Regions from separate parts of the Aquabacterium sp. G14 genome, predicted to be linked through region 1. Evidence: predicted binding sites of a transcription regulator. Region 1 holds the regulator's gene; the other holds the start of a gene.

Region 1 (6,899 bases):
GCGAAGGCGCCTACGTCTGGGACACCGAGGGCCGACGCTATCTGGATGGCCTGTCGGGCATCGCCGTCAACACCTTGGGTCACAAGCACCCGAAGCTGGTCGCGGCCTTGCAGGATCAGGTCACCAAGATGATCCACAGCTGCAACTACTATCAGGTGCCGCTGCAGGAAGAGCTGGCGCGCCTGCTGGTGGAGCGCTCGGGGCTGACCAATGCCTTCTTCTGCAACTCGGGCCTGGAGGCCAACGAGGCCGCGCTGAAGATCGCGCGCAAGTTCGGCCATGACAAGGGCATTCACCGTGCCGAAGTGATCGTGTGCGAACGCGCCTTCCATGGCCGCTCGATTGCCACGCTGTCGGCCACCGGCAACACCAAAATCCACGCCGGCTTCGAGCCGCTGGTGGAAGGTTTTGTGCGCGTGCCCTTCAACGACATTGCGGCGCTGGAAGCTGCCGTGGCCAGCCACCCCAACGTGACCGCCATCTTCATGGAAACCATCCAGGGTGAAGGTGGCATCACCCCGGCGCGTGTGGACTACCTGCAAGCTGCTCGCCGCATCTGTGACGACAAGGGCATCTTGCTGATGCTCGACGAGGTGCAGTGCGGCATGGGGCGCACCGGCAAGTGGTTCGCCCACCAGTGGGCGGGCATCCAGCCGGACGTGATGCCTTTGGCCAAGGGCCTGGGTTCGGGCGTGCCGATTGGCGCGGTGGTGTGCGGCCCCAAGGCGGCCAATGTGCTGCAAGCGGGCAACCACGGCACCACCTTCGGTGGCAACCCGCTGGCGATGCGGGCGGGCGTCACCACCATCGAGGCGATGGAAGAGGAGCAGTTGCTGGCGCAGGCCGACCATGTGGGCAAGCACCTGATGGCGGCGCTGCGACGCGACCTGGGCAGCGAGAAGGGTCTGAAGGAGATCCGTGGCCAAGGCCTGATGATCGGCATCGAGCTGGACCGCCCCTGCGGTGTGATCCTGACGCGCGCGATGGAGGCTGGCCTGCTGCTGAGTGTGACCGCCGACACCGTGGTGCGACTGCTGCCGCCCCTGATCTTCACGACCGAACAAGCCGACGACCTGGTCGCCATCCTGGCTCCCATCGTGCATCAATTCCTGTCTGAAAGCGTGGCCTGACCATGAAGCCCGGATTGAGTCTGATCAAGCATTACCTGCAGTTCAAGGACCTGCGTGCGCAGGAGTACGCCTACCTGTTTGACCGCGCCGCGATCATCAAGAAGCGGTTCAAGAACTACGAGAAGTACAACCCGCTGGCCGACCGCACGCTGGCGATGATCTTCGAAAAAGCGTCCACTCGCACGCGCGTGAGTTTCGAGGCGGGCATGTACCAGATGGGCGGCTCGGTGGTGCACCTGACCACCGATGGCAGCCAGCTGGGCCGCAGCGAGCCCATCGAGGACAGCGCCAAGGTGATTTCGCGCATGGTGGACCTGGTGATGATCCGCACCTACGAGCAGGCCAAGCTGGTGAAGTTTGCCGCCAACTCGCGCGTGCCGGTCATCAACGGCCTGACCAACGAGTACCACCCCTGCCAGATCCTGGCTGACATCTTCACCTACATCGAGCACCGTGGCTCGATCGAAGGCAAGGTGGTGGCGTGGGTGGGTGATGGCAACAACATGGCCAACACCTGGCTGCAGGCCGCAGAAATTCTGGGCTTCACGGTGCACGTGAGCACGCCCAGCGGCTACGAGATCGACCCGGCCGTGGCCGGCATCCAGTCCACCGACTGCTACAAGGTGTTCAAGGACCCGATGGACGCCTGCCGTGGCGCCGATCTGGTGACCACCGATGTGTGGACATCCATGGGCTACGAGGCCGAGAACGAGGCGCGCATGAAGGCTTTTGCCGACTGGTGCGTGGACCGCGAGATGATGGCCGTGGCCAAACCCAATGCCCTGTTCATGCACTGTCTGCCCGCCCACCGTGGCGAGGAAGTCGAAGCCGAGGTGATCGATGGCCCGCAGTCGGTGGTGTGGGATGAGGCCGAAAACCGCATGCACGTGCAGAAGGCGCTCATGGAGTACCTGCTGCTGGGACGCATCGGCTGATGCCCCTCCCCATGGGGCAGCGCTTCATGGGGACAGGCTCAGCGCCAGCGCACAAACCAAAGGGACTCCGAGGAGTCCCTTTGTCATGGGCGCGCAGAATGTCGCGCCTGGATCATGGCGATGTCAGCGATGCGCACTCTGGGCAGACACCCGGAACACCGCCATGGCGGCAACGAGCTCATCGGATTGCTGGCGCAGTCGCTCTGCCGCAGCAGCCGTCTGCTCCACCATGGAGGCATTTTGCTGTGTGGTCTGATCCAGCCGGGTGATGGCCAGGTTGATCTGGCCAACCCCATCGTTCTGCTCGGAACTGGAGACGGTGATTTCGCTGACCAGGGCACTGACGCGACGCACCTGTTCGACGACCTCACCGATGATTTCACCGGTGCTGCCAACCAGACTGCTACCGCTGTCCACCTGCTCGACACTGCGGGTGATGAGTTGCTTGATTTCCTTGGCCGCTTCGGCACTGCGCTGAGCCAGGTTACGCACTTCGCTGGCCACCACGGCAAAACCACGGCCCTGTTCGCCGGCCCGTGCGGCCTCGACCGCGGCATTGAGCGCCAGGATGTTGGTCTGGAAGGCGATGCCGTCGATGACGCCGATGATGTCGGTGATCTTGCGGCTGGACTGCTGGATGCCGGCCATGGTGTCCACCACGCGGTGCACAGCGTCACCACCGCGTGACGCCACATCGGAGGCCTGCCCTGCCAGGCGGTTGGCCTGGTGTGCGTTGTCCACGCTGGCGCGGATGGTGGAGGCAATTTCCTCGACCGACGCGGCGGTTTGCGCGATGCTGGCAGCCGCATCTTCGGTACGGCTGCTCAGAGACTGGTTGCCGTGCGCGATGTCGGCACTGGCCTGTCGGATGGCGTCGGCCGAGCGGTTCACCTGCTGGATCGCTGTTTCAATGTGCTGAAGGGCATCGAGCAGCTTGCGGCTCACGCGCCCCCGCGCTGACAGGTGAGACACCTGCAAATTGACCGTGCCATCGTCGCCTTGGATCTGTTCGACGATGCGCATCAATTCTTCGGCCGTGGCAAAGTCCGACCGGGCACGCAGGGCCAGCAAGACCAGCACGATCGACTCCACGACCACGTAGAGCGCATGCTCGATGACCCGCATGAAACTGGGTTCGGTGAAGCACATCGGGCCCCAACCCCAGGTCTGAAACTGGTTGAACGTGATGTGGTGAACGGCGATGGCAACCGCCCCGGCGATGATGGCCGCGCTGCTGCGATAAACCACCAAGCAAGCCAGGAAAGCAAACACGGCAAAGTGCGCCTCACTGTGTCCGCGCGCGACGTGGATCATCAGGCCGACCATGGTCATGCCCAGGACAGGCAGCCCCACGCGGCTGAGCAAGCCGCCTTTGGACATGGCCGCAACCCCCAGGGACAGGCCCATGAACAGCAAGCCCAACAACAATCCGAGGGTCAGGTTGTTGTAGATCCAGCCGTAAGCCAGGGTGCCCAGAAAAACAGCGGCGATGCCCCACAGCACCACAATGTCATGACGGTGGAACAGGTAACCGGGAGAGGAGTCAGCGCGCATGAAGATGTCCTTTTTCGTGGGCGCATCTTATCGGGACAACCCCGGAAAGGGTGCGCAAAAAAGCACGCTGCCACGGAAAATCAGGGGAGCGAACGCGATGCCCTTGATTTGAATCATTTCAAAGCCAACACATCACCAGACCACGCGCAGCGCTCCGGGCCCCCTCACCACTCTCGCAACTTGACACGCAGACGGGCGATGGATTGACTGTGCAGTTGGCAGACGCGGGATTCGGTCACCCCCAGCACAGCCGCGATTTCCTTGAGGTTCATGTCCTCTTCGTAATAGAGGCTCATGACAAGTTGCTCACGTTCGGGCAACTTCTTGATCGCTTCCACCAGGGCATGCCGCATGCGATCGTCCTGCAGGAGGCTGAGCGGGTCGCTGCCACTGTCGGCGACATGGCGATCCAGGTAATCCTGATCACCCTCGTCGCCACTCATGTCTTCCAGATAGATGAGTTGGGTGCCACGCACCTTGCCGAGCATGTCCTGGTAATCGGGCAGGCTCAAACCCATCTCGGCAGCGATCTCGCTTTCGTGCGGCGCACGCCCCAGGCGCTGCTCCAGACGATGAACGGCGCCTTCGATGTCGCGCTGCTGCTTGCGGGAGCCTCGGCTGAGCCAGTCCGCCCCTCGCAACTCATCGAGCATGGCGCCCCGGATGCGCTGGGTGGCAAAGGTTTCGATCTGCACCCCTTGCGCAGGATCGAAGCGGCTGAGCGCGTCGGCCAGACCGATCATGCCCACCTGGATCAGGTCGTCGACCTCGACGTTGGCAGGCAATTTGGCCATCATCTGATGCGCCAAGCGGCGCACCAGCGGACTGTACTGGCGCAACATGCCATTGACGTCGAGACGCCCTTTGGCGGTGTACGTGCTGGGTTCCATGTACATCAATTATGGGCCGAGGCAACGCGAGCCGGCAAGGCCGACCCTGGTGAGGTGAGGTGTTCGAAGGCGCTATCGCCCAAGCTCAAGGGCAAGGCACCGTGGAGCAACGCGGCAGCCATTTCCATGAAGTGGGGATCGGGATCGGCGGTGGCCGCTTGCTGGGGGTCGAGCTGATGTGCGCTGCGCTGGGCCACCCCCAGAAAGTCATCGGCGCAACGGGCCAGGCGCTGAGCGACAGGCTCGGCCTGGGCACTCTCGACGGGGGCGCACAGCAACAGGTCGTAGCTCATCCAGCCGCCGCGCTGGCTGAGGATCTTGACGGCCGCATAGGCATCCGTGAGGCCCTCGGCCATGTCATTGGTGAAAATCAGGGGGCGCAATGCCATGCCGCGAGCGGGTTGGCCGAACAGGCGCACGATCTCGCTGGCCGAGGCGTGTACCAAGACCACATCGCTGCGGGGCGAGGCATCGGCCAGGGCCGGCAGCAGGCTGGCGCAGGAGCCACGGGCATCCACATGGCGCAGAGGCAAGCCCCTGGCGGCCATGTAGCTGATCTGGTCGGACAGGGGCTCGATGCCCTCGGCCAGATCAAAGGCCACCAGCTCGCTGGGCGCGCGTGCCTGTTCGCTGGCATCGACCACGAGGGTGTGAAGGCCAAAGCCGGCGTAGGCGGCACACAGGCGCTCCAGCACCAGCCCGCCACAGCCGGATCGGCCATTGGCCACCACCGGAATGAAGCGCAGTACGCGTGAGACGAACATTTGCCGCAAGCCCTGGGCCTGGTCAACAGGATGGTGGGCGCGGGTGCCGGCAGAGCCGGCCTGGGAACGGGCGTGGCGTGTCATCGGCGCTGTCTGAGAACGTTGGCTTGCGTTCAGGGAGCCACGAGGCTTCACATGGCGCGGGCGGCGGCCTGGGTTTCCGTGTGGCTGGGGGCAGAGAACACGAGGCTGACCTCGGTGGGGTCGAGGCGGTAGGCCGGGTTCAGGCTGGCGCGCAGGGCGCGGTGCACCAGGGCCTGCGAGGACAGGCGGTGCCAGTCTTCGGGCACGCGCTGGCCGTTGGCCACGCCGACCACCTTGAGCTTGTGACGAATCAGGGCGTCCAGGGCCGGGCCGAGCTTGACGGCCTCGTCGAGCTTGGAGAGGATGACGCCGGCACAGGCATCGGCCTGGTAGGCGTGCATCACGTCTTCGATGGCGTCGCCCTGGGCCGCGGTGTTGATGACCAGCAGCTTCTTGATGCTGGGGTGGGCCAGCAGGTCGAGCAGTTCCTTGGTGCGGCCATCGCGCTGGGCCATGCCGGCGGTGTCGATGAGGATCATCTTCTTGCCGGACAGCAGCTCCAGCAGGTCTTCCAGCGCGGCGCGGTCGTGGGCCATGTGCACGGGCACGCCCAGGATGCGGCCGTAGGCACGCAGCTGTTCATGGGCGCCGACGCGGTAGGCATCCAGGGTGATCAGACCCAGGTTGGAAGCACCGTGCTTGGCCGCGAAGGTGGCGGCCAGCTTGGCAGTTGTCGTGGTTTTGCCCACACCGGTGGAGCCGATCAGGGCGAACACACCGCCTTGGTCTTCGATGGCGCGTTCACGGTCGGCCGTGTTGAGGTTGCGTTGCAGCACCTGGGTGGCCCACTGCACTTCGTCGTGGGTGCCGTCGATGACTTCGGCGGGCATGGCGTCGAGCATCTTGCGGATCAGCACGGCCGAGAAACCGCCATCGAGCAGCTTTTGCGCCAGGGCGGCCTGGGCCGGCGTACGGCCGAGCTTTTCGACGAAGGCCATGGTGTCGAAGCGCTCTTTCATCATGGCGCGCATGGCACGCAGCTCGCTCATCATGAAGGCGTTGGCGTCCTGCGCTGCCTTGAGGGCTTCGGCGGTGGCCACTTCGACGGCACTGGGTCGCGCAGCTTCGGCACGGACGGCTGAAGCAGGCACCATCTGAGCCATCGTCAGGTCGGCGTGCGCGGCAGGCGTTGCGGTGGCGCGGGCGGCGCGAACGGGTGCGGCCGCGCGCGGGGCGCTGGCCACGGCCGCGGCTTCGGCCTGGTAGGCCGCCCAGTCTTCGGCCAGGTGTTCGTCATGGGCCTGAGCGGCCACGGGGCGGTGAACCAGATCGGCGCCCAGGTCGATGGCTGCGGCCGCTTCGGGAATCGGGGCAGCTTTGGGGGCGGCAAAGCGCTGGCTGAGTTGTTCTTCGGCGTTGGCTGCTGCCACGGGCTCGGCGCGCGACTGCAGGGCAGCCTGGCGACGCTTGAGCATGCGCTCGCGCACGTAGTCCTGGAAGGACAAGGTGCTCATGGCCAGTTGCTTGACGTCGTCCTGCACGGAGCTGGCCAGGTTGGCCATGGCCGAGCGGGCGGGTGCGGCGGCAGGGGCATCGGCCGCC
Region 2 (6,899 bases), on a different contig from region 1:
ATCGGGCCTTGGCACGGTGGTCTGGGTGCTTTGCTTTGCAACGTCGATCAGCAGGTTGCGCAGCAACTGCGTCTTGCGTGACTGAGCATCGAAGTAACGCGGCAGGACCGCTTCGACTTCCTGCAAGTCGCTGGCAGCGATGGCGGTCTGGCGGCTCAGCAGCGCCAAGCGGGCGTTGAGCAAGCGCAACTTGATGTTCTCACGCAGGAAGTAGCTTTGCTCGGGAGAGACCAGCATGCCTTCGGGCCGCTGGATCTCGGTGACGCGGATCAGGTTGCGCGTTTCGAGCCAGACACGGTTGCCCGCTTGGCTGAGCCAGTGGTAGACCTGGCTGGTCCAGGCGGCGGATGCGGCATCAGGCTCGGATGCGGTTGCATCTTGGCGGGCGCTTGCCTTGGGCGGGGGCGCAGCTTTGCGAGGCTGAGCGCGAGCTGACTCAGGTGAGTTGAGCAAGGGAACCTCGTCTACCAGGCGCGTGGCCTCGTCCAGACGCAAGGTGAGAGCGCTCAGATCGGCCACCCGTGTGGCACGCACATCATCCAGATCCTTGGCCACCGCGCGTCGGACGTTGTCGAGCCGTGGCTGTGCAGCGCGCGCCAGACGCGCATCAGCCGACTGCAGTGCAACCACCAGGGGCTCGGCGCTGCCGGTCAGGGAAGCTTGCTGTGTGGCCACACGCAGGCTGGACTCCAGATCCGCGAGCAGGTTCTCATCGCGCGAGGTGCTGAGGTTTTTGATGAGGTCTTCGACCTGCGTGCGTTGCAGCGCCACCTCGGCCAGTCGGCTCTCCAGCAGGGCGGTTCGAGCGGCTGATTCGCGTGAGAGCTCCTGGGCTTGTTTGGCCAGCAGGTGCGCTTCGGTGGCCTGAGTCTGGCTGCTTTGCTGGCGGCGCACCAACTCTTGCTCCAGACCTTGAACGCGCGACTGTGCCTGCCAGGCCAGCCAGAGCCCTCCTGCTGAAGTCAGGCTCAGCACGAGCACAGCCCAGCGAACCCATTCGGCGGGCGCCGGTGTGGGGGCGTGGTCAGGTTCAACCTGCGGGGCCAGGGGGGCTGGCAGGGTCTCGGGGGTGGGGGGGGTTGGCTCGGTCACAGTGGTTTGATTGTATCGACGACCGCCTGATTTACGGACACCTGGCGTAGTGCGTCCACCACTGCCGCGAGCGTGGGGCGGGTCTCGATGATCTGGGTGATGCCCATGTGCCGGGCTCGTTCGGTGATGCGTGGATGGGTACTCAGGGCAAGGGTCTGGGACCAGTCCGTGTCAGGTCGATCCGGCAACTCAGGCAGGTGTGAGGTGAGCAGGTGATCCATGGCTTGGGAGCTGCTGAACAGCCAGACGTGCCGACCTGGCGCGATCAGCGCGGTGCGCGCGAGTGCTTGCTGTGCGGTGCTCCAATGGCCGGGCCCCCGCTGATAGCACAGTCGCGGCTGAACGAGGGCGCCGCGTGCGCGAAATTGCTCTGCCAGCCAAGGGCGTCCGCGGGCCTCTCGCTGGTCGCCACCACTGATGATGCAGACCGATTGGCCGGCCCAGTCCAGGGGGGCTAACATGGGCCACAGGGACTCCGAGTCGAACTGCTCGGCATCAGCGCGTGGGTTGAGGACCTGATGTGGCATGAGGCCGCAACGGGCGCCGCGCTCGATCAATTGTCGGGCAGTGCCAGGGCCGGGCGCGGCCGCAAGGGTGTGTGACGGCCAGGTCATCCCTGCGGGTCTCAGCTGAAAGAACCACTCCACCGCCGCCGGGCTGACGAACATGAGCAGGCGATGCTGTGTCAGGTTCTGCCAAAGTGTCGTGACGGGGCTGGGGTCAGCGGGAGCTTCGATGGCGATCAAGGGCAGGGCGTGCGCATCCATGTGATGGGCGCGCAGGGCGTCCACCCAGTCATCGGCCTGTGGCTGGGGGCGGGTGACCAGGATGCGCAGTGCGTCCATGGTGGGTTCGGCGTCTTTTAAAGTGCCGCGAGCCATTCTTCGCCCGCCTGGGCTTGCAACTGTGCGGCGATCTGGCGACCCAGTGCGTCCGCTTCGTCAGCGTTGCGAGGGCATCCGCTGGTGGTGGCTTGCACCAGGAAGGGCTGTTCGGGATGTCCGAGCAGGGCGCGCAAGACGAGCACCGGTTCACTGTCGTCCGAGGGGCCGGTTTGCCATTCGGCAAAAGCGGCCAAAGGCATTGAGCAGCTACCGCCCATGGCGCGGGATACGCCACGCTCGGCCAGCGTTGCCAGCCAGGTTGGCGTGTGGGCCAAGCTTTGCAAGGCAGTGTTCAACTCGGCGTGGCTGTCGCAGATTTCGAGGCCCAGCGCACCTTGGCCCGCCGCGGGCAGCATCACGCTGGTGTCGAGGTGCTCGCGGATGCGCGCGGCCAAACCGAGGCGTTTGAGACCTGCGGCAGCGAGAATGATGGCGTCGTACTGTCCCTCATCGAGCTTGCGCAGTCGGGTGTCGAGGTTGCCGCGCAGGGCCTCGATCTTGAGGTCGGGTCGACGGGCACGCAACTGCACCATGCGCCGCAGGCTGGATGTGCCCACGACAGCGCCTTCGGGGAGTTGGTCCAGCGCGGCATGGTGATTGGAGACAAAGGCGTCCCGGGGATCTTCCCGCTCCAGCACGGCGGCCAGCACGAAGCCGTCGGGCAGCTCCATGGGCACGTCCTTCAGGGAGTGCACGGCCAGGTCGGCACGGCCTTCTTCCAGGGCCACTTCGAGCTCTTTGACGAAGAGGCCCTTGCCGCCGACCTTGGAGAGGGCGCGGTCGAGGATCTGGTCGCCCTTGGTGGTCATGCCCAGCAGCGTGACCGTTCGGCCAAAGCGCGCTTGCAGCAAGGACTGGACATGCTCGGCCTGCCACAGGGCCAGGCGACTTTCACGGGTGGCGATCACCCAGGGAGAGGAGGAGGGGGCGGACACGGTCATGTGTCGATGCTATCAGCGCTCGGCCCCTGTGGGCGCCCGCTTTGCTCAAACCTTGCGCGAGGCCAGTGCGAGTTGGCGCTTTTGCGTCTGGTTGATGTAGAACTGCAGGTCGCGCTCACCCTGGTTGAGGTTGACGAACTCGCAGCCCAGGCGCGAGCCGCGCGTCTCGGGGTGGATGGGGGTGGCGTGTCGCATGACGAAGCTCACATCCAGCCAGGTGTCGTCGTCCAGACGCAGACTGCATGAGGGCACGCGGGTGCCATCGGGGATGGTGGGCATGTCGTCGGGCAGGAACAGGGCCATGCCGCCCAGGCTCACGTCCAGCACGCGCAGAGACAGCTCGGTTTTGGCCTGGAGCGGGTGGGCAAAATGGGCCGTTGGCATGGCGCTGACCGCAGGCCTGACGCGAAAACTGGTGCGCCGTTGAAAGCGGTACAGCTCGCGGGGGTAGCGCGCGTTGATGACATTGAGCTGGTCACCGTGCACCATCACCAGCCCCCCCAGGTCGAACTGCAGCTTGATGCTGTCGAGGTAGGCGACCGCCGTGACCTCGTTCGATTCCAGCAAGGCGCGCAGGCCGGCGTGGTTGCTTTCGCCGCTGAAACCCACGAGTTCCCGATCAGGCTCGATGTTCCAGATCAGCGTGGTGTAACTGTGCCCCTCGGGGCTGCTGAGGGTGACCAGGGTGCGGGAGGCTTCGACCTGGCGCAGCAGATCGAAGATCTCGATGGGGGACGTGATGCGGTAGTCATCCAGCGCGCTGGCTTGCGCGCGGTCGTTCAACGGTTTGCTCATCGTCCAGGATCGAGATACTCAGTGCATCTTCTTGGGGTCTATGGAAGCGCCCATCATACGGCTGAGATCGTGCAGCCATGGCTCGGTGAGCGTGCGGATTTCCGCATCGTTGAAGAGGATGCGCTGCATGATGCGGCTTTTGAGCGCGCGCTCGTCGCGGCCGAGGGTACGGCTTTCCGAGGCGTGCTTGAGTTGCGCGATCAGCACGGCGCAGGCGCCTTCGAGCTTGACCACGGTGTCCCAGTCGCCGGTGCGGGCGGCCTGCAGCATGTCCTGGCTGGCGGATTCGATGGCCTCGTAGTAGCCGAGCAGGTTGCGGGAGAGTTGCTCGGTTTCGCGGGCGGTGATGAGGTCGGGGGCGTTCATGCTTGGATCCTCATGGCTGCGGTCGAGGCGGGGGCGTCGGAGGTGGGGGCGATTTGCAGCCAAGCCTCACGAACAGGTTTGAGCAAGTTCACGCACTCGTCCAGCGCGGCGGTGTCGTTGCGCAGGTTGGCCTGGGTCAGGCGCAGGGTGATGTAGGCGTACAGATCGCTGAGGTTCTGGGCCACTTCGCCACCCTCGGCCAGGTTCAGGCTGGCTTTCAGACCTTCGTCGATGATGCGGATGGCCTTGCCAATGGCGGCGCCTTTGACCTCTACCTGCTTGTTCAGCATGGCGCCGCGTGCTTGCGCGATGCTGTCCAAGGCCCCGTTGAACAGCAAGGTGGTGAGTTGATGGGGGGATGCGCCGTTTACGCCGGTTTCGACGTCGATGCGGCGATAGGTGTTGCTCATGTTGCGTTGGCTGAACATGCTGGCAGTAGAACCTGTGGCTGTGGCGTACATCGTAGATCTCGTGCAGTGGATGCTGATAACAGCGTTGAATTGGTTATCGGCAGCACGGCCCGTAGCTTGACCCCTTTATGCCTGTTTGATGCCGTAGAAACAGGCCTCAAAAAAGCATCAGTTCCGGCTTATGCACGTGAGGCAACTGGCAGGATCGAAGATTCATTGTCTTCCATCCCGGTTTGGGATGGAAGACCTTGGTACTGATCCAGCAAACGCTGGCGAAGCAAGGTGCCCGCCGTGCTGCTGGGTGAGTTCGCAGCCAGGTCGGTGCTGGGCTGGGCAAGCGCGCCAGCATCTGGCGGGGTTGCGGTCGTGTTGGCCGGAAGGTCGGCCAGCACCTGTTGCGCCAGCATGGTCTGGCTTTGGCGCACAGCGGCGGAATCCTGCTGCAAGGCAGTGGACAGCTGCTGCGTGTTGATCTGCAACTCACCCGCAGGGGTGCGGGTCATGCCCGTTTGTGCCAGTGTGCGAGCCAACTCTGTGGGCTGATCGGGTGTGCCCAGCAGGCTCTCGGTGCCGCGTTGCACCGAGTTGGCCACGCTGCCGCCCAGCTTCTGCAAGGCGTTGTAAGCCTGGGTGAAGTTCTGGGCCGCTTGTTGCCTGCCTGTGCGGTCAGGCCCGACGTTGATGGTGGCCGGCATATCGGTGGGGCTTTTCAGGATCAGGCTTAAGCCCGCCTGGCTTTCGATGGCATTCAGCGGGGACTCCACCGCTTCGTCGTTGATCTGCGCCTTGGCATTGCTTGCAGATTGCAGCAATTGCATCCCGGTCGTGCCCATTGACGAGGGGTCAAACCCCAGCGCGCTCAGGGCTGCGACGTCCGAGCCGCTCTCAGCGGGCGCTTGGGGGGCGTCAGCCTCTTCGGTCGTGATCTTGAAGCCGTTGTCTGCTCCGGTGCCGGTCGAACGCAGCACCAGCCTGGAACCGGTCGCGTCAGACACCACCGTGGCGACCACGCCAAGCCCAGCGGCATTGATTTTGTCGCGCACGCGGTCCAGCGTGTCGTTTTTCGGGCCGAGCACCACGTTGGCCTTGGGCCAGTTGGGGTTGGGGGCGAAGGTGGTGGGGGGCACGTCCCACGAACCCATTTCGATGTTCAGCGTACCCAGCCCGACCACGGTGGAGAGCGACGAAAACGTGGCGGTGCTGGTGATTTGGGCCGACGCCAGTTGGGTTACGTTGACCTGATACGTTCCGGCTGGCGTCTGTGCATTGCTGCGTGCGGTGACAGCGGCGGGGGCGCCAGAGGATGCAACGGTGGATGACCACAGTGCTTTGCTGGTCAACTGCGATGCCGCTTCGGACAGGGCCGTGATGGCGCTTTGTCGCATGCCGCTAGATGAAATTTCAGCGACATCCTCCAGCTGGGGGGGGCGCGGCGTCTCAGTGTTCAGGCGTGCCAAAGAGGCGTTGCTCATCACTTTCGTGAGATCAACGCCTTCTGTTGTGCCGGCTGATGAGATCGTTGCCATGATGAACCCCCGATACCGCAAGACACCTTACAGAGGAGCAGTGACACCGCGTCACCAGAAAACTCCTTGATGTCTATGCCTTCGGTAGTTCGAAAGAGAACTTTAGGCTTGATCTAGATATGTTACAAATTCAATGGTGGCGGAGTGAGTGAAGCTGCGGAGTAGCCCATTGTCGGCCCGACTACCTCAGTCGATCACTTGTTGGAGTTATTGTTCCACTGCGTGACTTGCTGGTTTATGTAGGTCGACAGGGTGTTGAGGGATGCCATGCGGCCATCCAGCGCCTGATACTGCTTGTTCAGTCGCTCTGCCACCTTGGCCACCCGATCTTCCAACTTCTCCTGGTCTTTCTGATTCCGTGTCAGACTCTTGGTCAGGCCTTCTTTGCGGGTGGACAGTAGGCCGTCGGAGCCAGTCAACGCTGTGGCAAAGTCGGCCAATTTTTGGGCCATACCCGTAACGCCCGACTCGCTGTTGCCAGCAAACAATTTGGCGAGTTTGCTAGGGTCGGAAAGCGCGGCATCCAGCTTGGCGGTGTCCAGCGTGAGCGAGCCGTCGCGCGGCGTCGCGGCACTGCTGCTGGTCAGGCTCAGAATACTGAAATCAGCAGCCCCGTTGTCACTCAGCAGCCCTCGCAGGCGGCCACGGAGGTTCAGTACCGTGTTGTCGCCCTGCAAGGTGCCTCCGACCTTGGTGGCTGCATCGTAGGCCGTTTGCCTGGTGAGAAAGCCATTCAAGGCGTTGTAAGAGGCCGCGAACCGCTGTACCGCTGCGCGCTGCGATCCGGTGTCGTTGCCGATACTTAAAGTAACAGGCGATGTGGTGGTGGCCGCCACGGTGAAGCTCACACCTTCAATCACATCCGAAAACGTATTGTTGCTGGAT

Evidence for each region. The regulator FliA, encoded in region 1, starts transcription of late flagellar genes. The targets are predictions, from matches to a motif close to CTAAAGTTTNNNNNNNNNNNGCCGNTA.
Region 2: the regulator FliA is predicted to act here: its motif matches at 6,094-6,120, upstream of fliD (flagellar filament capping protein FliD).

What each region holds. Positions count from the first base shown of each region.
Region 1 is NZ_JBBEYB010000005.1:127,523-134,421, forward strand. It holds gene WIT60_RS07750 (aspartate aminotransferase family protein) at 1-1,130, shown strand, start outside; gene argF (ornithine carbamoyltransferase) at 1,133-2,065, shown strand; gene WIT60_RS07760 (methyl-accepting chemotaxis protein) at 2,189-3,619, opposite strand; gene WIT60_RS07765 (RNA polymerase sigma factor FliA) at 3,784-4,509, opposite strand; gene WIT60_RS07770 (P-loop NTPase family protein) at 4,515-5,357, opposite strand; gene flhF (flagellar biosynthesis GTPase FlhF) at 5,405-6,899, opposite strand, start outside.
Region 2 is NZ_JBBEYB010000011.1:101,216-108,114, forward strand. It holds gene WIT60_RS12640 (uroporphyrinogen-III C-methyltransferase) at 1-1,092, opposite strand, end outside; gene WIT60_RS12645 (uroporphyrinogen-III synthase) at 1,089-1,937, opposite strand; gene hemC (hydroxymethylbilane synthase) at 1,955-2,917, opposite strand; gene WIT60_RS12655 (flagellar brake protein) at 2,963-3,712, opposite strand; gene WIT60_RS12660 (flagellar protein FliT) at 3,731-4,078, opposite strand; gene fliS (flagellar export chaperone FliS) at 4,075-4,488, opposite strand; gene fliD (flagellar filament capping protein FliD) at 4,668-5,960, opposite strand; gene fliD (flagellar filament capping protein FliD) at 6,209-6,899, opposite strand, start outside.